DNA from 4 places in the Pseudomonas sp. TNT2022 ID642 genome. Region 2 is predicted to be linked to each of the others. Evidence: predicted binding sites of a transcription regulator. Region 2 holds the regulator's gene; each other region holds the start of a gene.
What was found. The regulator FliA, encoded in region 2, starts transcription of late flagellar genes. The targets are predictions, from matches to a motif close to CTAAAGTTTNNNNNNNNNNNGCCGNTAA.

Region 1 (5,363 bases), on a different contig from region 2:
TTGGCGCAGCGTCGTCGAACAGGTTCAAGCGTTCGCGCAACTCATGCGCCGGCACCGGTTGCTGATCCGCCGGCAGTGCATTCGGGTCAACCGGTGTCGCCGGAGCGGCGCCGTTCTGACCTTGATCTGCAGGTTTCGCTGGATCGGCACCTTGCGCACCTTCGATGGCCGCCTGGGCTTTCTTGGTCAGCACGACAATGTCGATACGACGGTTGACCGGGTTGAACGGGTTTTCCTTGTCGAACAGCGCCGACGAGGCATAACCGACGACCCGCGCCACTTGCGCATCCGGATAGCTGCCGGCGATCAAGGCACGACGCGCAGCGTTGGCGCGGTTGGCCGACAGCTCCCAGTTACCGAAATCACCGGTCCCTGTGTACGGCTTGGCGTCGGTGTGGCCGCTGATGCTGATCTTGTTCGGCACTGCTTTGATGGTGTCAGCCATGGCCAGCAGGATGTCTTCGAAGTATGGCTTCAGACGTGCGGAACCGGAGTCGAACATTGGTCGGTTTTCCGCGTCCATGATCTGGATGCGCAAGCCGTTCGGGGTGATCTCGAAGAGGATCTGATCCTTGAACTTCTGCAGTTGCGGGTTCTCGTCGACCTTGTTCTGCAGTTCTTGCAGGAGCAGCTCCAGACGTTCCTTCTCGACCTGCTCGGCCATGCCTTCAACCTGCTCGGTGTCGACCGTGACCTTGTCGGGTTGCGGCTGCGACTTCACTTCCGGGTTGAGGGTGTTTTCCGGCGCCAGGGTCGGCGTGCCGCCCAGGTCAATGATGTACGGCGTGCCGCTTTCAGAGAAGCCGACCGGGTCTTTGAAGTAACCGGCGATGGCGATCTTCTGCTCCGGCGTGGCGGTGGACAGCAGCCACAACACCAGGAAGAACGCCATCATCGCCGTGGCGAAGTCGGCGAAGGCGATTTTCCACGCCCCGCCGTGATGCCCGCCGGCTATGCGCTTGACGCGCTTGATGATAATCGGCTGATTATTTTCCATTTCTTAGCGACCGCGAACGGCTTGTTCCAGCTCGGCAAAGCTTGGACGGTGAGCCGGGTACAGAACCTTGCGACCGAACTCGACTGCCAGCGACGGTGGCATGCCGGAAGCCGAAGCCACCAGCGAGGCCTTGATGGCTTCGTAGACGTTCAGCTCTTCCTTGGCATCGTGGGCCAGGGAATGCGCCAGCGGGCCGAAGAAACCGTACGCCGCGAGAATACCGAAGAAGGTACCGACCAGTGCGGCACCCACGTGCAGACCGATGGACTTCTGATCGCCTTCACCCAGCGAGGCCATGGTCACCACAATACCGAGTACCGCCGCAACGATACCGAAACCGGGCATGGCGTCGGCGATGCCGTTCACCGCGTGGGATGGGTGCTCGAGGTCTTCCTTGAGGCTGTACAGCTCCATGTCGAACAAGCCTTCCAGCTCGTGCGGGGCCATGTTGCCGGACGACATGATGCGCAGGTAATCGCAGATGAACGCGGTCATGCGTTCGTCTTTGAGCACTGCCGGGTACTTGGCGAAAATCGGGCTCGCGGCAGCATCTTCGATGTCGCCTTCAATGGCCATCATGCCTTCGCGGCGGCTCTTGTTGAGGATCTCGTAGATCAGGCCGAGCACTTCCAGATAGAACGTGTGGCTGAAGCGCGAACTGAACATGCTCAGGGATTTCTTGAGCACGTGCATCGTCATGTAGCCAGGGTTGGCCTGCAGGAATGCACCGAGTGCAGCACCACCGATGATCAACACCTCGAAGGGCTGGATCAGGGCGGCAATCTTGCCGTGGGAGAGCACGTATCCGCCGAGCACGCTCGCGAATACGACGATGATGCCGATAATTTTAGCCATAGGTAGAAAGTACTTACTTAAGTCGGGTTCAAGGTCATATTCGGAAGTTAAAAAATCTCTTCTTCTACTTATCGGCAAAACTGCGCCAGACTATAGCCAGTTCAGGCGAAAAGCCAATTTAGCCCATGCCGGGCGCGTCTACAGTCAGTGAAGATCCCGTCCAGACATGGCTAATGAAACGAACGTCCCACACGCAAAACCGACCACCCTCGACGGCTGGGTAAAGTTGCTCGATGGCGTGCGACTGCCCGTACCGCAAGAGGCTCACGACAAAGTCTGCCGGGCGATCCGTGACAATCGCAGCTCGCTGCGCGACATTGCCGACCTGATGCAGGACAGCCCGGCACTGGCCTTGAGCATCATCCGTGAGGCGAATCGTCACACCCATGGCACCATGGCCGCGCCGGCGGAAAATCTTGAGGTGGCGATCAATCGCCTCGGCCTTGCCCGTACAGAAGAACTGCTGGCGCGGTTGCCCGCCGAGCCGCAGATGCAAATTCCCAAAGCCCTGCGCCAGTTGCAGATGATCAGCCAGCATGCAACGCAACAGGCCAACGGTTTTTTCGCCAGTCGCCTGGCGCGGCTGTGGCAGGACATTCATTGGGGCAGCCTGCTGTTTTTGTCGCCGCTTTGGCCATTGGCGCTGACCTATCCGCAATTGCTTGAAGAATGGGAACTGCGGGTTATCCACAAGGGCGAATCAGCGCGCGTGGTCGAAAAACAATTGTTTGGTGTACGTCTGCTGAAAATCGCAGAAGCGCTGGTGCAGGCCTGGCATCTGCCGATCTGGGTGCAGCAAGGCTATAAATTGCTGCTCAGCGAACAGCGCGAGCTGGTGAAAGTGCTGCGCATCGCCCGCGACAGCGAGCATCCGTTGCGCCAGCAAAATCGCCTCGACGATGACCCCACCCTGCGCCGCTGGCTCAACCAGCCGGCCAACACCGTACTGCTGGCCAACGGTCTGGCGTTGTCGGCACAGCAGGCCTGGGACAGTCCGCACAGCGAACGCTGGCAATACCTGACCAGCCTTTATCTGCAGATTTCCATGGACGAGGTGCAACAACAGTTGCACCAGCAAGCCGCCAACAGTGCGCGCCACCATGCGATGCCGGACTTGTGGCACCCGGCAGTTTCATTGCTATGGCCGTGGGGCACCCATCGTTTGCCGGCCGGCATGCTGCCCGCCGCTGCGCCAACCTCGGAAGATCTGACGCAATGGCGCCAGCAATGCGCCGAGCTATTGGCCGAGCCAAGCCGCTTCACCAATGCCATGAGCCTGACCGTCGCCGCTCGCGATGCGCTGGTCGCCAGCGGCATGCGCCGCGTGATGATCCTGATGGCCGACCGCACGCAGTCCAATCTGCGCGTGCATCAAACCGCGGGCCTGCCGAAAGAAGCGGCGGCGCTGAATTTTGTCGTCGGCCAGAGCAAAGTCCTGCAACGGCTGCTCGCGCAACAGGCGCAGGTACGCATCACTCCAGAGAACGATGCGCAATTCTCCGCCTTGCTGCCCGCGAGCCTGCGCACGCTGTTTCGCGGCGAGCATTTGTTCCTGCGCTCACTGGTCAATAACGGCCGGGTGATCATGATCGTCGTTGCCGATCAGGGCGGCGGGCCATTCGCCGACATCACCGTGCAAGCCTTTGGCAAAACCGCGCAGTGCATCGAAAAAGCCCTGCACAGCTTTAGCAGCCGTGGCCGATGAGGCTGCGCTACAATCCTCCCCTTTGTGCTCTGGAGACCTCACATGTCTGACTTCTCTGGCTTGCCGCTCGTCATCGAACCGAGCGACTTGCTCCCGCGTCTCGAGTCGGGCGAACTGATTCTGGTGGACCTGACCAGCCCTGCCCGTTACACCGAGGGCCATATCCCCGGCGCACGCTTTGTCGACCCGAAACGCACCCAGCTCGGCCAGCCGCCGGCGCCGGGCCTGCTGCCGGCCAAAGCCGATCTCGAAGCGTTATTCGGTGAACTGGGCCACCGCAAAGACGCGGTCTACGTGGTCTATGACGACGAAGGCGGCGGCTGGGCCGGGCGCTTCATCTGGCTGCTCGACGTCATTGGTCACGATAAATACCACTATATAGACGGTGGTCTGCCGGCATGGCTGGCAGATGGCATGCCAATGTCGATCCAAGTGCCAGCAGCCGTCGGTGGCCCACTGCCGTTGACTTTGCACGACGAGCCGACTGCCACGCGCGAATATCTGCAAAGCCGTCTCGGTGCTGCCGATCTGGCGATCTGGGACGCGCGCGGGCCGCTGGAATACTCCGGCGAGAAAGTACTGGCCGCCAAGGCCGGGCACATCCCCGGTGCGGTCAACTTCGAGTGGACGGCGGGCATGGACAAGGCCCGTCAGTTGCGTATTCGCACAGACATGCCGCAGATCCTCGAAGACCTCGGGATCACCAAGGACAAAGAAATCATTACCCACTGCCAGACCCATCACCGGTCGGGCTTCACTTATCTGGTGGCCAAGTCCCTCGGTTATCCGCGGGTCAAGGGCTACGCCGGTTCCTGGGGCGAATGGGGCAACCACCCTGACACGCCAGTCGAGATTTAAGGTTTTTAAGGACAACTAATGAAAGAGCGTCTGTTTATCCTCAGCCAGTACCTGCTGCCGCATCACCTGCTGTCGCGCCTGGCCGGCTGCATTGCCGAGTGCCGCGTGCGCTGGTTCAAGAATGCCTTCACCCAATGGTTCGCCAAGCGCTACCAAGTGGACATGTCGCAAGCGCTGGTCGAAGACCTGACCGCTTACGAGCACTTCAACGCCTTCTTCACCCGTGCCCTGAAAGACGGCGCGCGTCCGCTGGACGAAACCCCGGGCGCGATCCTCAGCCCGGCCGACGGTGCGGTCAGCCAGCTTGGCCCGATCGAACACGGTCGCGTGTTCCAGGCCAAGGGCCACAGTTTCAGCGTGCTGGAACTGCTCGGCGGTGATGCGGCCAACGCCGCGCCGTTCATGGGCGGCGACTTCGCCACCATCTACCTGTCGCCGAAGGACTACCACCGTGTGCACATGCCACTGGCCGGCACCCTGCGCGAGATGGTCTACATCCCGGGCCGGATTTTCTCGGTGAATCAGACCACCGCCGAAAACGTCCCGGAACTGTTCGCCCGTAACGAGCGCGTGGCGTGCATCTTCGACACCGAGCGCGGGCCGATGGCCGTGGTGTTGGTAGGTGCGATGATCGTCGCGTCGATCGAAACCGTATGGGCCGGTCTGGTCACCCCGCCGAAGCGCGAGCTGAAAACCTTCCGCTACGACGAAGCCGCCCGTGCGCCGATCCACTTGGAGAAAGGTGCTGAACTGGGCCGTTTCAAACTGGGTTCGACCGCCATCGTGCTGTTCGGGCCGGATCAGGTGAAATGGGCTGAAGAACTGGCGGCAGGTTCGCCAGTGCAGATGGGCCAAGGCCTGGCGCTGCCAAAAGCCTGATACTGAATCGACCGCCCCGGATTGCGCTGACGGTCGATATCCTTATAGGAGCTGCCGAAGGCTGCGATC
Region 2 (5,363 bases):
GCCGCTGAACCGCTGAGCGAGCCGACTTACGCTGCTCCAGCGCGTCCGGCCCCGGCGCCTGCGCAGTCCTCCGGCGGTGTTGATCCGCGTGCACTGGATTCGATGCGTTTCGAATTGAACAGCCTGCGCGAGCTGATGGAAGTTCAGCTCGGCACCCTGGCCTGGAATCAGCTGCAAGGCAGCCGTCCGGCGCAAGCCAATCTGTATCGTCGTCTGCAACGTATCGGCCTGTCCGGCCCGTTGTCGCGCGATCTGCTGGCGATGATCACCGATATCGAAGAACCCCGTCAGGCCTGGCGCATGTTGCTCGCGCACCTGGCGCGGATGATTGCCGTACCGGAAGTCGAGCCACTGGAAGAGGGCGGTGTGATCGCCATGGTCGGCCCTGCCGGCATGGGCAAGACCACGACTCTCGCCAAGCTTGCCGCGCGTTATGTGCTGAAATACGGCGCGCAGAATGTCGCGCTGGTGAGCATGGACAGCTTCCGCATCGGCGCTCAGGAACAACTGAAGACACTGGGGCGGATTCTCAATGTGCCAGTGACCCACGTCGATCCGGGCCAATCGCTGGTGCAGGCACTGGATCCACTGCTACGCAAACGCGTGGTATTGATCGATACTGCCGGCCTGCAAGCCAGCGATCCGGCGCTGCGCATGCAGCTCGAAAGTCTGGCCGGGCGTGGCATCCGTTCAAAAAATTATCTGGTCTTGGCAACCACCAGCCAGAAACAGGTTCTAACCGCCGCTTATCACAGTTACAAGCGTTGCGGGCTTGCCGGCTGCATCCTGACTAAACTGGATGAAACGGCCAGCCTTGGCGAAGTGTTGAGCCTGGCGATCAGTCATGAATTGCCGGTCGCGTACCTGACCGATGGCCCACGGATTCCGGATGATTTGCATCTGCCGCGCCGTCATCAACTGGTCAGCCGCGCCGTCAGCGTGCAAATGCAGGAAGAACCCAGCGAAGAAGCCATGGCTGACATGTTCGCTGATATCTATCACAGCCCGACCAAGCAGGTAGGCTGAGGTATTCATGAACAGTTTTTGTACCTACATCGATGGTCTGCCATGCATTGTTCCGGTTGTGAACGCGCAGCCAGTAATGTGGCCTCCGTCTATGCAAGACAAGGTAAAGAAATAACATGGGCAGCATGCATCCCGTACAGGTGATCGCGGTGACCGGCGGCAAAGGTGGCGTCGGCAAGACTAACGTGTCAGTGAACTTGTCGCTGGCGCTGGCAGAGCTTGGCCGTCGGGTCATGCTGCTGGACGCCGACCTCGGTCTGGCGAACGTTGACGTATTGTTGGGGCTGACCCCTAAACGCACACTGGCCGACGTCATCGAAGGCCGTTGCGAATTGCGCGACGTGCTGTTGCAAGGCCCCGGAGGCATTCGCATCGTGCCGGCGGCGTCCGGCACGCAGAGCATGGTCCACCTGAGCCCGGCGCAACACGCCGGCCTGATTCAGGCGTTCAGCGACATCGGCGACAATCTCGACGTACTGGTGATCGACACCGCTGCGGGTATTGGTGACTCGGTAGTCAGTTTTGTACGCGCCGCGCAAGAAGTGTTGCTGGTGGTCTGCGATGAGCCGACTTCCATTACCGACGCTTACGCGCTGATCAAATTGCTCAACCGCGATTACGGCATGAACCGCTTCCGCGTCCTCGCCAACATGGCGCAGAGCCCGCAGGAAGGGCGCAACCTGTTCGCCAAGTTGACCAAGGTCACGGATCGCTTCCTCGACGTCGCTCTACAATACGTCGGCGCCGTGCCTTACGACGAAAGCGTGCGTAAAGCGGTGCAGAAGCAGCGCGCGGTGTACGAAGCCTTTCCGCGTTCCAAGTGCGCACTGGCGTTCAAGGCGATCGCGCAGAAGGTCGACACCTGGCCGCTGCCCGCTAACCCGCGTGGCCACCTTGAGTTTTTCGTCGAGCGCCTCGTGCAGCAAACGGCAGGGCCCGTGCTATGACCGCAAGCGGTATGAACTACTACAAGAAGTCGGCACGTGACGCGCAGTACGAGCTGATCGAGCGTTACGCGCCACTGGTCAAACGCATTGCCTACCACTTGCTGGCACGCTTGCCGGCGAGTGTGCAGGTCGAAGACCTGATCCAGGCCGGGATGATCGGCCTGCTCGAAGTCTCGACCAAATATGACGCCAGCAAAGGCGCCAGTTTCGAAACGTACGCGGGCATACGAATCCGCGGCGCGATGCTCGACGAAGTGCGCAAAGGGGACTGGGCGCCACGCTCGGTTCACCGCAATACCCGTATGGTCAGCGACGCAATTCGCTCAATTGAAGCTAAAACCGGCCGTGACGCTAAAGATCACGAGGTTGCAGCCGAACTCCAATTGAGTCTCGACGATTACTACGGGATTTTGAATGACACCTTGGGCAGTCGCCTGTTCAGTTTCGACGACCTGTTGCAGGACGGCGAACACGAAGGGCTGCACGAGGATGGCGCGAGTGCTCATATGGAGCCGTCACGCGATCTGGAAGATGAACGCTTCCAGGCGGCGCTGGCGGACGCGATTGCCAATTTGCCGGAGCGTGAGCGACTGGTGTTGGCGCTGTACTACGACGAAGAGCTGAACCTCAAGGAGATCGGTGAAGTCCTTGGCGTCAGTGAATCGCGGGTCAGCCAGTTACACAGCCAGTGCGCGGCCCGTTTGCGGGGGCGTTTGGGGGAGTGGCGAGCGCGCTGAAGGCAGTGTGGGGACACTGCGAACGAGGCTGGTGCGGTGATGAACGGCACCGGTCTTGCTCTGTTGTGCTCCAGACAGTCTTCGAGTGCTGCGCCGATTGATTGAAGTGGCGCGTCCAGGTGCTGGGCGCGTTTAAGACTGCTTGGAGGTCGAATTGAACAAAGACATGAAAATCCTCATCGTTGATGACTTCTCAACGATGCGGCGGATCATCAAGAACCTGCTGCGTGATCTTGGGTTCACCAACACCGTCGAGGCTGACGATGGCGTGACTGCCATTCCGGTGCTCAACAGCGGCAGCATCGACTTTCTGGTAACGGACTGGAACATGCCGGGCATGACCGGTATCGACCTGCTGCGTCACGTGCGTGCCGATGAAAAACTCAAGCACCTGCCAGTGCTGATGGTGACTGCAGAAGCCAAGCGCGAGCAGATCATCGAGGCCGCTCAGGCCGGTGTGAACGGCTACGTAGTCAAACCTTTCACGGCTCAGGCGTTGAAAGACAAAATCGAGAAGATTTTCGAACGCATCGGCTGATGAACGCGCGGGGGAGCTATGGAGCATAACGAATCTTCACAGGGCGATTTCGAGTCGACCCTGAAAAAACACGCGGTCGAACTGGTCGAAAGCCTTGAAAAAGGCAGGTTCGGTGACGCTGTGCAACTGATCCATGAGCTCAATCAGACCCGTGACCGTGGCCTGTACCAGGAAGTGGGCAAGCTCACACGTGAACTGCACAGTGCGATCGTCAACTTCCAGATCGACCCGAACATGCCGCAGGCCGAGGAAGTGTCGCAAATCACCGACGCCACCGAACGCCTGGGCTATGTGGTCAAGCTGACAGAGGCCGCGGCCAACCGCACCATGGATCTGGTGGAAAGCGCCACACCGGTGGTCAATGGTCTGGCTGACGAAGCCCAGACTTTGAGCGCCGATTGGGGTCGCTTCATGCGTCGCGAGGTCGGGGCTGAAGAGTTCCGTGAACTGGCGCGCCGGGTCGACGGTTTTCTGTCACGCAGCAGCACGGACAACCGTGCGGTGTCGAGCAATCTCAACGACATCCTGCTGGCCCAGGATTACCAGGACCTGACCGGTCAGGTGATCAAGCGTGTGACCCAACTGGTCACCGAAGTCGAAAGCAATTTGCTCAAACTCGTGCTCATGGCCAGTCAGGTCGACCGCTTTGCGGGCATCGAACATGACCGCGCCGCGATGCTTGCAGAAAAAGATCCACAAAAACATCTCTCGCAGGGTGAAGGTCCGCAGATTCATGCCGATAAACGAGAAGACGTTGTGTCCGGTCAGGACGATGTGGACGATTTGTTATCCAGCCTCGGGTTCTAGAGTTTTGGAATTTTAGGTTTTTTGGGTTTTTAGACCTGTAGGAGCACCCCATTAATGAGCTTCGGCGCCGATGAAGAGATCCTTCAGGATTTCCTGGTTGAGGCCGGCGAGATTCTTGAGCAACTGTCCGAACAACTGGTCGAGCTGGAAAGCCGTCCGGATGACGCAGATCTGCTCAACGCAATTTTTCGCGGTTTCCACACTGTAAAAGGGGGCGCCGGCTTCCTTCAGCTCAATGAGCTGGTGGAGTGCTGTCACATCGCCGAAAACGTGTTCGACATCCTGCGCAAGGGTGAGCGTCGCGTTGATGCAGAACTGATGGACGTTGTCCTCGAAGCACTGGACGCAGTGAACAGCATGTTCAGCGAAGTCCGCGAACGTGCACCGATCACCGCTGCTACCCCGGAACTGCTGGCCGCCCTGGCGCGTCTGGCCGAACCGCAATCGGCGGACGAAGCCCCGGCTTCGCCAGTGGCCGAGATGATCGAAGAGCTGGTCGTCGAAGGCGACGCGTCGGGCGACATCACCGATAACGAATTCGAACAGCTGCTGGATTCGCTGAACGCCGTCAAGGCCGAAGCCGAGGCCCCGGCCGCTGCTGCACCTGCACAAACGGCCGCTGAAGCCGCGAGCGATGAAATCACCGATGCCGAGTTCGAGTCGTTGCTCGATCAGTTGCACGGCAAGGGCCAGTTCGCGGTGGACGCGGTTGCACCAGCGGCGGCAGCCCCAGCGGCACCGGCGAAGGGTGACAGCTCTGACATCACCGACGACGAATTCGAAGCCCTGCTTGATCAGTTGCATGGCAAGGGCAACTTTGCCGTGGATGCGCTGGAGTCAGCGATTGCCTCGGCACCGGCGCCGGCTGCTCCCGTGGCCGCCGCGGCTGGCAGCGATCTGATCAGCGATCACGAGTTCGAATCGCTGCTCGACGAATTGCATGGCAAAGGCAAGTTCTCCGAAGTCGGCACCGCCGCTGCTGGCAGTGCTTCGACCGTCGCCACACCTGCCGCCAAGGCACCGGCCGTTGCTGCAGCGCCGAAGCCTGCCGCCAAGCCTGAGCCAAAAGCCGAAGCGCCAAAACCGGCTGCCGCTGCTGCACCGGCTCCGGCCCGTGCGCCGGCGACACCGCCACCGGAAAAACCGGCGAGCGAAGCCGAAACCACCGTGCGCGTCGACACGGCACGTCTCGACGAAATCATGAACATGGTCGGCGAGCTGGTGCTGGTGCGTAACCGTCTGGTGCGCCTGGGCCTGAACAGCGGCGATGAAGCCATGCAAAAGGCCGTGTCGAACCTCGACGTGGTC
Region 3 (5,363 bases), on a different contig from region 2:
GTCTGCCCTGCCAACTGGAAAAAAGGCGACAAAGGCATGAACGCTTCGCCAGAAGGCGTTGCTGCATACCTGACCGAGAACGCTGCTGCCCTGTAAGGCGTAACGTCGAGGTACAAAAAAACCGGCCTACGTGGCCGGTTTTTTTATGCGCGGGATTCACCCGATAACCATCAATCAGTCGTCGAAATCTTCCCAGCCGCCCATCTGTTTCCAGCGGTTGACGATGCCGCAGAACAGCTCAGCGGTTTTCTCGGTGTCGTAACGCGCCGAGTGCGCCTCGCGACCGTCGAAATCGATGTCGGCGGCCTGGCAGGCTTTTGCCAGTACGGTTTGACCGTACGCCAGACCGGCAAGCGTCGCGGTGTCGAAGCTGGAGAACGGGTGGAACGGGTTGCGCTTCATGTCCAGACGCGCAACGGCCGCGTTGAGGAAGCCAAGGTCGAAGCTGCTGTTGTGACCAACGAGAATAGCGCGCTTGCAGCCATTGGCCTTCAGCGCCTTGCGGATACCACGGAAGATGTCAGTCAGCGCGGTTTCTTCGCTGACCGCCATGCGCAGCGGGTGATCCAGCTTGATCCCGGTGAACTCCAGCGCCGCCGCTTCAATGTTGGCGCCTTCGAACGGCTCAACACGGAAGAAGTAGGTGTGATCGGGGTAAACAAAACCCTTTTCATCCATGGCGATGGTGGTTGCAGCAATCTCCAGCAATGCATCGGTGGCCGAGTTGAAACCGCCGGTTTCTACGTCGACGACAACCGGCAGGTAGCCGCGAAAGCGTGCTGCCATCGGGTGACGGGAACCGCCGCCGCCACTTTGACCGTCCAGTTCGTCATCGAAATGGTCTTCACTCACGCGTGTTCCTCCAGCAGGCGCCAGCGCAGTTTTTCACCGGCGCGCAGCGGGATAACGGTCAGCTCGCCGAATGGCAGGCTGGTCGGGGCGGTCCATTCTTCACGAACCAGGGTGATGCGATCGATGTTCGCCGGCAGGCCGTAGAAACGCGGGCCGTTGAGGCTAGCGAAGGCTTCGAGTTTTTCCAGCGCGTTACGCTGTTCGAAGGCTTCGGCGTACATCTCGATGGCGGCGTACGCGGTGTAGCAGCCGGCGCAACCGCAAGCGGCTTCCTTGGCGTGCTGGGCGTGCGGCGCCGAATCGGTGCCGAGGAAGAACTTCGCGCTGCCACTGGTGGCGGCGTCGAGCAGGGCTTCCTGATGCGTATTGCGCTTGAGGATCGGCAGGCAATAGAAGTGCGGCCGAATCCCGCCCACCAGCATGTGGTTGCGGTTGTACAGCAGGTGATGTGCGGTGATGGTCGCGCCTACGTTGGCCGAGGCCTCGTTGACGAACTGCACGGCGTCGCCGGTGGTGATGTGTTCGAACACCACTTTCAGCGTCGGGAAGCGCTCCACCACGCGGCGCATGTGCTCATCGATGAAAATCTTTTCGCGGTCGAACACGTCGACATCACCACGGGTGACTTCACCGTGGATCAGCAGCGGCATGCCGACTTCGGCCATGGCTTCCAGCGCCGGGAAGATCTTGTCGATGCTGGTCACCCCGGAATCGGAGTTGGTCGTGGCGCCGGCCGGGTACAGCTTGGCAGCGTGCACAAAACCACTGGCCTTGGCTTCACGAATTTCTTCGGGCTGGGTGCGGTCGGTGAGGTACAGCACCATCAGCGGCTCGAAGCGACTGCCGGCCGGGCGGGCAGCGAGAATCCGCTGGCGATAGCCGTCGGCTTCAGCGGCGTTGCGCACCGGAGGTACCAGGTTGGGCATGATGATGGCGCGGCCAAACGTGCGCGCAACATCGGCAACGGTATTGGTCAACACGGCACCATCGCGAAGATGAATGTGCCAGTCGTCGGGACGCAGCAGGGTCAGGCGGTCGGACATGAGGGGATTCCAGGCGGGTCAAACTGAGGCGAATGCTACCGGAAAAGACTCTTGCAGGCACTCGCTATCAAGTTTTGCGGGAACCTTCCGATATCCCGTAGGTATGCCGTAAACATAGTGTGAATCGGTCTTTGTGTTTCAGAAGCCAATGGAGCCTCCCGTGCGCCAGCGTTATTTAGCCTTGCTCAGTGTGTTTGCCAGCCTTCCGGCGATGGCGCTCACGTACCAGACCCGTCTGGAGAACATTGAGTGGACGGTCGCCGGCGACAAGTTCGAATGTCGTCTGACCCAACCGATCACCGATTTCGGCTCGGGTGAGTTCGTGCGCAAGGCCGGCGAACAGGCGATCTTCCGTCTGAATGCCTACAACGCCATGCTTGGCGGTGGTTCGGCGACGTTGCTCGCGGCAGCTGCACCTTGGCAGCCGGGGCGTGGTGACATCAATCTGGGCTCTGTGCGGCTCGGCAGCGGCAACGTGTTGTTCAGCAGTTCACAGTCGCAGGCCGGCGGTTTGATCAGCGGCCTGCTGGACGGACGCAGCCCGGTCGTGCGTCGCGCGTCTGGCGATGGCCGCGTCTCGGAAGTGCGTTTATTGCCGGTGAAATTCAGCAAGGCGTTTAACGACTATCAGACCTGTGTGGCGAAATTGCTGCCGCAGAATTTCGACCAGATCAAGCAGTCGCAGATCGGCTTCCCAGGCGAGGGTGTCGACCTGGACTCCGCCGCCAAGGCCAAACTGCAAGTGATGCTCGAGTTCATGAAGGCTGATCCGACAGTCAATCACATCGAACTCGACGGTCATTCCGACAACAGCGGCAATCGCCTGACCAACCGTGAACTGTCGCGGCGCCGGGCGCTTGCAGTGGTCGACTTCTTCAAGGCCAATGGCATCGCCGAATCCCAGATCACAGTACGTTTCCACGGTGAACAATACCCATTGGTTCCGAACACCAATGCGGCCAACCGGGCGAAGAACCGTCGGGTTGCAGTGAAGCTTGCACGTGTGGCACCGACCACGGCTCCAGCACCGCAAGCGAGCACGCCAGCCAGCACCGCAGCGACTTCCTGACCCGTCGGTCATCGTCGCGCTCTCGACAGATTCTGTCGCTTTGTCGTCTTAAGCTGTCGCGCCTCTGTAAATTATCGCGTTTGGGCGTTAGACTCCTCGGCTTTCCGTAGAACCCCGTGGAGTGATGGCATGGCGGACGTAAACAAGGTCGTTCTGGCGTATTCCGGCGGCCTGGACACTTCGGTGATCCTCAAGTGGCTGCAGGATACTTATAACTGTGAAGTGGTGACCTTCACCGCTGATCTCGGTCAAGGCGAAGAGGTCGAGCCGGCCCGCGCCAAGGCTCAGGCCATGGGCGTCAAAGAAATCTACATCGACGATCTGCGCGAAGAGTTCGTGCGTGACTTCGTATTCCCGATGTTCCGCGCCAACACCGTTTACGAAGGTGAGTACCTGCTGGGTACCTCCATCGCACGTCCGCTGATCGCCAAACGTCTGATCGAAATCGCCAACGAAACCGGCGCTGACGCCATTTCCCACGGCGCCACCGGCAAGGGCAACGACCAGGTGCGTTTCGAACTGGGTGCCTACGCGCTCAAGCCGGGCGTAAAAGTGATTGCGCCTTGGCGTGAGTGGGACCTGCTGTCCCGCGAGAAGCTGATGGACTACGCCGAGAAGCACGCGATCCCGATCGAGCGTCACGGCAAGAAGAAGTCCCCGTACTCGATGGACGCCAACCTGCTGCACATCTCCTATGAAGGCGGCGTGCTGGAAGACACCTGGACCGAGCACGAAGAAGACATGTGGAAATGGACCGTCTCCCCGGAGAACGCTCCTGATAAAGCGCAATACCTGGAACTGACCTACCGCAACGGCGACATCGTCGCACTGGACGGCGTCGAAATGACTCCGGCCACCGTGCTGGCGACGCTGAACAAAATCGGTGGTGCCCACGGTATCGGCCGTCTCGACATCGTCGAGAACCGTTACGTCGGCATGAAGTCCCGTGGTTGCTACGAAACCCCGGGCGGCACCATCATGCTGCGCGCTCACCGCGCCATCGAATCGATCACCCTGGACCGCGAAGTCGCTCACCTCAAAGACGAGCTGATGCCGAAATACGCCAGCCTGATCTACACCGGTTACTGGTGGAGCCCTGAGCGTCTAATGCTGCAACAGATGATCGACGCGTCCCAGGTCAACGTGAACGGCGTTGTGCGCCTGAAGTTGTACAAAGGCAACGTGATCGTCACTGGCCGCAAGTCCGACGACTCGCTGTTCGATTCCAACATCGCGACCTTCGAAGAAGACGGCGGTGCTTACAACCAGGCCGACGCGGCGGGCTTCATCAAGCTCAACGCGCTGCGCATGCGCATTGCTGCCAACAAGGGCCGCAAGTTGTTCTAAGCGTTCCAGACTGACGCGCAATAAAAAGGGCGGCCTTGTCATCGAGACAAGGTCGCCCTTTTTGCATAATTCTTTGTCTGCCTCTGATCGAGCCGCGTTCCTGGTCTTCGCGCTTGTGGCTACGACTCATCTTTCATGCCCGTCCCAGGAGCGTCACCGCTTGTGAGCACAGGTTATAAACAATACAAAGCGTTTTGCCTGAGCCTTTTTTTACCTGCTTGATTTGCAGCAGCGCATTTTTTGTCAATACAACGTCCGAGACGTGATTGGAAAGAAATACCACCACACGGGCAGTTTTCCTGTCGAGGTTGCGGATATTTTCCAGAATCGTGGCTAACTCTTTCGACGCGTCGACATCTCGCGCGTCAATGAGGTGCAGGTTGCTGACCCACGCGGGCAACTGAATGTTGTGCTGAACAATCAGACTCGACTTTGTGTTGCTGTCCGCAGGCGGGTCGGGCGCGGTGTGCACTGTGCACGAGTCTTTGCATTCCACTGGGCCTGACTCGCTGGGCACGACACAACTTGATAGTCCGAATGTGCCTTGCGCGGATGACTCCTGAATTGAAGTGTTTCGTTTGGTCTCGCGATCATTGTTGTCGATGACTTTCAGGAAGTTCTTGTCCTTACCGAAGTCTGATGGCGAATAGAGGGAGCGATAGTTGAAGTTCAGAGTTATAAAAAACAGAAATAGTAAATAGAACGGAAAGCTGATCAGAAACCACACGTAAATCTCCCTGTCCTTGTTGTCGAGAAAAGGCAGGGAGATCGCGGCTGATGTTTCCGAGATGGCTGCAAATATAGCAATCACTGTCATTGGGTTAGTGATCTTTTTTTTTATTTTCAGCATGCTTGTACTCTTTTGTCTGGTCTTTCTCATAGTTGGTAGATTGGTTTGGTTGGTTGTCTGGTAGTTGGGTTTCGGGTGTTTGTATTTATAGCAAAAGTATTTGCTCAGGTATAAATATCTTGTTTCAAGTGTTTATGTTGTGCTCGGTGTTGTCGAGAGGGGGCTGCTATTGCCTTATGTTTCCAGTTTTTAATCAATGTCG
Region 4 (5,363 bases), on a different contig from region 2:
CTGCGACTACCTGAAAGAAATCAACTTCATCTGATCCAACAAAAGGAGCAACACCATGAGCACTCTGCAACCCGATACCCTGATCAAAAACCCCCATGGCTGCCACGTAGTGTCTTCGGTAGAAGTGCCGGCAGACGCGACGCAGGTCTGGGCGGTGGTCGGCGATTTCGGCGGATTCGACCGTTTCATTCCGGCGCTGTCGCACATCGAAATGACCGGCGACGGCGTGTCTTCGCTGCGCAAGAAATTTTTCAAGGACGGCAACGTGGTGGTCGAGCAACTCAACTCCCGCGATGAGCACGCGCGGAGCATGACCTGGACGACGATTTACAACACGTTGGGGGTGGCGAATCTGTGGGCGGCGATGAATGTCGAATCGCTGGGCGAAGGTAAGTCCCGGGCGACGTGGACGATCATTGCCGAGCCGGCTTCGGGCGGTGAGGAAGCGTTGCCGGGGTTCAAGGAGTTTGTGCAGGGGTTTGCGGATGATGCGATGGGGAATGTGTTGAAGCTGTTTGTTTAAGGCTTCGGCTTTGCGGTGAATGCACCACCGCTTTCGCGAGCAGGCTCGCTCCCACAGGGTATTGGGTGTTCACACATGTTGTGTTCAACCAAAAATCCTGTGGGAGCGAGCCTGCTCGCGAAGAACGATAACGCGGTCTGCAATCTGAAAAATCAGATTTTGAAGCTGTCGACCAATTGCTTCAGGCGATTGGCCTGCTGCGACAACGCATCACAATCCTTCAACGTTTCATTGAGGTTGGCCACGCTCTGCTGGTTCAGCAGGTTGATCTGGTTAACGTCGACGTTGAGGGTTTCCACCACGGCGGTCTGCTCTTCGGTCGCCGCTGCCACCGACTGGTTCATCCCGTCGATTTCGCCGATACGCTGGGTCACGCTGACCAGACGCAAACCGGCCTGGTTGGCCACTTCCACGCTCTGTTCACTGGACGCCTGACTGGCGTTCATCGTAGTCACCGCTTCACGCGAACCGATCTGCAGCGAGGTGATCATTTTGTGGATCTCTTCGGCCGATTCCTGGGTGCGGTGCGCGAGGTTTCGCACCTCGTCCGCCACCACGGCAAAACCACGCCCGGCTTCACCGGCACGCGCCGCTTCGATCGCGGCGTTGAGCGCCAGCAGGTTGGTCTGTTGCGAAATGCCTTTGATCACATCGAGGATGTGGCCGATGTTGTCGGTGCTGGCGTTCAGGGTTTCGATCTGCGTGCACGACAGGCTGATCTTCTGCGACAGCTCAGTCATCGCCAGAATGGTTTGCTCGACCACCTGACGACCGTCATCGGCCTGCTCGCTCGCGCCACTGGCGTGTTGCGAAGCATCGGCGGCGTTGCGGGCGATTTCCTGAGTGGCGGCGCCCAACTCGTTGATCGCGGCAGCCACGCTGTTGGTGCGCGCGCTTTGTTCATCGGAGCCGACGATCGAAGCGTTGGACGATGCCATTACCCGTTGTGACAAGTCGTGCACATGACGGGTTGCCGAGGACACTTCGGAAATCGACGCATGAATCCGTTCAACGAACTGGTTGAACGCGCTGCCCAATTCACCGAACTCGTCTTTGCTCTCGACCACCAGACGACGGGTCAGGTCGCCTTCGCCCTGAGCAATGTCCTGCATCGCGCGGCCCATGGTGGTCAGCGGACGCATCAACACGTTGATCAACAGGCTCAGCAGCAGCGCAATCGCAGCCACAGCAACAAACATCGCGATCAGCGCCGAGGTGCGGAATTGGCTGAGGGCGGCGTAGGCTTTGTCGCGGTCGATCGACAGACCGATGTACCACTGCGCATTCGGCAGGTCGCTGACCGGGGTAAACGACAGAATACGTTCCTGGCCATTGAGCACGACGTTCTGGTTGCCCTTCTCGATGCGCACGCTGGTGTTCGGGTAGATGTCTTTCAGGTTTTTCATCACCTGATCTTTGTCCGGGCTGACGATCACCTGACCGTCGGCACTGACCAGAAACGCATGGCCGAGGCCACCGAAGTCCACCGAGTTGATGATCTTCACCAGGGTTTCCAGGCTCAGGTCACCACCGACCACGCCGAGCAGTTCGCCGTTCTTTTTCACCGGCATGGCGATGGTCACCACCAGCCCGCCAACGGCAGCCATGTACGGCGGCGTCAGCATGGTTTTGTCGGCAGCGACTGCTTGCTTGTACCAAGGGCGCTGACGCGGGTCGTAGCCGTCCGGCATCTTCGCGTCAGGGCGCTGGGTGAACACACCGTTGGCCTGACCGACGTAAGTGAACTGGAAGTTCGAGGTGAAGGCCGGCTGATCGACCAGGCCCGGGAAATCGGCGTCCTTGCCCTGATGCGCGACGTTTTGCGCAAGGTTTTCCAGCACCAGGATCCGCCCGCTCATCCAGTTCTGCACGCTGCTGGCGGTCAGATCACCGGCCTGCTGCACGGAGGACTGAAGGTTCTGGCGAATGGTGTTTCGCTGCAGGTAGTCGTTGTAGAGGGTGAACAGCGCGAACGCCAGGACCACGACGCCCGAGGCGGCCAACAGGATTTTATGGCTGAACTTGAGATTCATTTCATGGGACTTCTTATGCGAAAAGTGGGGATGCGTTCCGGATGCAACATTCCATGTACAGCGCAGGCAGCGTTCTTCTGGCCGCTCTACTTTGGTGCACGCATGTCTCACCAGTCTGTCGGCACATGTCGGAGAAATCTTAGGGTTGTGCGGGAAATGGATGGCATTTCTGGTGGATTCCCGCCGAACGGCGTGCCAGAGCGCTCGCGGTGAGGTTTTTCAGGAGCAATGTTCGAGCGGCAGTTGCAAATTCTGCAACCCTTACCGACAATGCGACTAATTATCATTTGTGACGTTCGCGTTCATGTCCTCACCTGAGTTCGCTGTACAGGCGCTTTACAGTAGTCATCACGGCTGGCTCAACGCATGGCTGCGCGCGCGGCTGGGCAATGCGGCGGATGCAGCGGATCTGGCTCAGGACACCTTCGTCCGCCTGCTGCAACGCACCGAACGTCTCGAACTCAATGCGCCTCGCGCCTTCCTGCGTTCCATCGCTCGCGGGTTGGTGATCGACCATTGGCGCCGTGAAGAAATCGAACGCGCCTATCTGGAAACCATCGCCCATTTGCCCGAAGCCGAAACACCGAGTGCCGAAGCCCGGACGCTGGTGATCGAACTGCTGGAGAGCATTGCGCGGATGCTTGAAGGACTGAAGCCGAAAGTGCGTCAGGCGTTTCTGCTGGCGCAGTGCGAAGGGTTGACCCACAAGCAGATCGCCGAACAGATGGGACTGTCGTTACGTTCGGTTGAACGTTATGTCGCCGATGCGCTGTATCACTGCTATGTGTTGCGGTACGAAAGCTGATGCCCTTGGATAACGCCGCACTCGGGCGCCGTGCAGAGCCACAGCAACAAGTGGTCAAACAAGCCATCCATTGGCTGCTGCGCTTGCGCAACAACCATGGCAACTCCCGTTTGAATCGCCAGTGCGAACAGTGGCGCGCCGAACACCATGAGCACGAACTGGCCTGGCAACGGGTGCAGTCGCTGCAAGCCGAGTTGAGCAATAACCTGCGTGCGGTGCCCGGTGCGCAAGTGGCATTCAACACCCTGGAAAACAGTGCGCAGGGTTTGGGTCGGCGACAGGCTTTGAAGCTATTGTCTGGCGCATTGCTGATGGGTTCTGCCGCCTGGCTGGCCAAGGACACTGCCGCGTGGCAGCAATGGAGCGCCGATTACGCCACCGCGACGGGTGAGCGACGCGGCTTCCAGTTGCCGGACGGTACCCGGATCGAGTTGAACACTGCCAGCGCGGTGGATCTGGATTACACGGCGCAACAGCGCCTGATCAAGCTGACTCGCGGTGAAATCATCGTCACGTGTGGTGGCTCCGACGAGGGCGCACCGTCTGATCGGCCGCTGCGGGTACAAAACCGTCACGGCACTTATGAGCCGGTCCATGCCCGATTCATCCTGCGTCAGGACAATGATTGCACACGGCTCAGCGTCACCCATGGCGAGGTTGCCATCCACGCCGGCGGCATTTCGGTAGACGCACTCGCCGGGCAGAGTTATCTGATCGACCACCACCAGGTACGCCAGGCCCCGACGCTGGATATGGATGCCGGCGCCTGGGTCGATGGCTTGATCGTCACGCGCAACATGCGTCTGGGTGACTTTATCGCCGAAGTCGCGCGTTATCGTCAGGGCTTTCTGAACTGTGCGTCGCAAGTGGCAGATCTGCGCTTGTCCGGCGTTTTCCGCCTGGAAGACACCGACAAACTGCTGGCGGTTCTGCCGCAGACGTTGCCGGTGCAATTGCGCTATCGCACTCGTTGGTGGGTGACGCTGGAGCGCGTTGCCTGAAATTATTTTGGCGGGTTTTCGCAGCAGGTTCGGCTTAGTCAGTAAGCACTTCAATTCAAGCGTTTGCGACTTCCTACGGAAACCTACAATGACTGTCCGCGCCACCTGTAAGAACTCTCTGCATTTCACTGCCGAATCGGGCCTGTTGCGCCACGCCGTTCGGGCAGCGCTTTTTTCCACGGTGCTGGGCGTTGGTGTGATGCCCGGTTTGAGCATGGCGGATAATCCAGCGGCCAGTGAAGTCAGCCATGGCTACAACATTACAGCGGGCCCGCTGGGTGAGGCGCTGAATCAATTTGCACGTCAGGCTGGCATCACGTTGTCGATGACCCCGCAGCAAACTCAGGGCCGGCAATCGCCGGGCGTACAGGGTGAATATTCGACCGATCAGGCGTTAAGCCATTTGCTCGGTGGCTCCGGTCTGGAAGCGGTCAGCCAGGATGGCAGCAGCTACGTCCTGCGTCCGCTCGCTGAAACCGAAGCGCTGGCCCTGCCGACCACCGACATCAAAGGCTTCGCCCTCGGCAACGCCTTGGGCAGCATGGACGGCTACAACGCCACCCACAGCCAGATCGCCACAAAGACCAGTACCGCGTTGCTGGAAACTTCGCAGAGCGTGTCCGTGGTCACTCGCGAGCAAATGGACGATCAAGGTTCGCAGACTGTCTCACAAACAATGCGCTACACCCCCGGCGTGTTGACCAACCCCTACGGCGCTACTCACCGTTACGACTATGTGGCCATGCGCGGCTTCAACGACGGCTCGGTGGACAATATTTACCTCGACGGCCTCAAGTCGATGGGCGACAGCGGCACTTACAGCACCATGCAGGTCGATCCGTATTTCCTTGAGCGCGTGGACATTCTCAAGGGCCCGTCGTCGGTGCTGTACGGCCGCAGTTCGCCAGGCGGACTGGTGGCGCTGACCAGCAAAAAACCACTGTACGAGGCTTACCATCAGGTGCAGGCCACGGTCGGCACGCAGGGTCAGCGCGGGTTTG

Region 1: motA (flagellar motor stator protein MotA) is a predicted target of FliA. The motif match lies at 1,921-1,948, and genes of this name have one in related genera.
Region 3: M5G26_RS26035 (flagellar protein MotY) is a predicted target of FliA. The motif match lies at 1,962-1,989, and genes of this name have one in related genera.
Region 4: M5G26_RS04680 (methyl-accepting chemotaxis protein) is a predicted target of FliA. The motif match lies at 2,672-2,699, and genes of this name have one in related genera.

What each region holds. Positions count from the first base shown of each region.
Region 1 covers NZ_JAMDGW010000016.1:4,917-10,279, reverse strand. The annotation lists gene motB (flagellar motor protein MotB) at 1-997, opposite strand, end outside; gene motA (flagellar motor stator protein MotA) at 1,001-1,852, opposite strand; gene M5G26_RS16480 (HDOD domain-containing protein) at 2,019-3,557, shown strand; gene rhdA (thiosulfate sulfurtransferase) at 3,600-4,415, shown strand; gene asd (archaetidylserine decarboxylase) at 4,434-5,294, shown strand.
Region 2 covers NZ_JAMDGW010000044.1:4,756-10,118, forward strand. The annotation lists gene flhF (flagellar biosynthesis protein FlhF) at 1-1,026, shown strand, start outside; gene fleN (flagellar synthesis regulator FleN) at 1,143-1,973, shown strand; gene fliA (RNA polymerase sigma factor FliA) at 1,970-2,710, shown strand; gene M5G26_RS28775 (chemotaxis response regulator CheY) at 2,877-3,248, shown strand; gene M5G26_RS28780 (protein phosphatase CheZ) at 3,267-4,055, shown strand; gene M5G26_RS28785 (chemotaxis protein CheA) at 4,110-5,363, shown strand, end outside.
Region 3 covers NZ_JAMDGW010000033.1:215,023-220,385, reverse strand. The annotation lists gene M5G26_RS26050 (peroxiredoxin) at 1-96, shown strand, start outside; gene rnt (ribonuclease T) at 175-852, opposite strand; gene pyrC (dihydroorotase) at 849-1,895, opposite strand; gene M5G26_RS26035 (flagellar protein MotY) at 2,056-2,964, shown strand; gene M5G26_RS26030 (argininosuccinate synthase) at 3,094-4,311, shown strand; gene M5G26_RS26025 (hypothetical protein) at 4,445-5,161, opposite strand.
Region 4 covers NZ_JAMDGW010000005.1:18,717-24,079, forward strand. The annotation lists gene M5G26_RS04670 (amino acid adenylation domain-containing protein) at 1-34, shown strand, start outside; gene M5G26_RS04675 (SRPBCC family protein) at 56-523, shown strand; gene M5G26_RS04680 (methyl-accepting chemotaxis protein) at 676-2,556, opposite strand; gene M5G26_RS04685 (sigma-70 family RNA polymerase sigma factor) at 2,861-3,361, shown strand; gene M5G26_RS04690 (FecR domain-containing protein) at 3,361-4,362, shown strand; gene M5G26_RS04695 (TonB-dependent siderophore receptor) at 4,451-5,363, shown strand, end outside.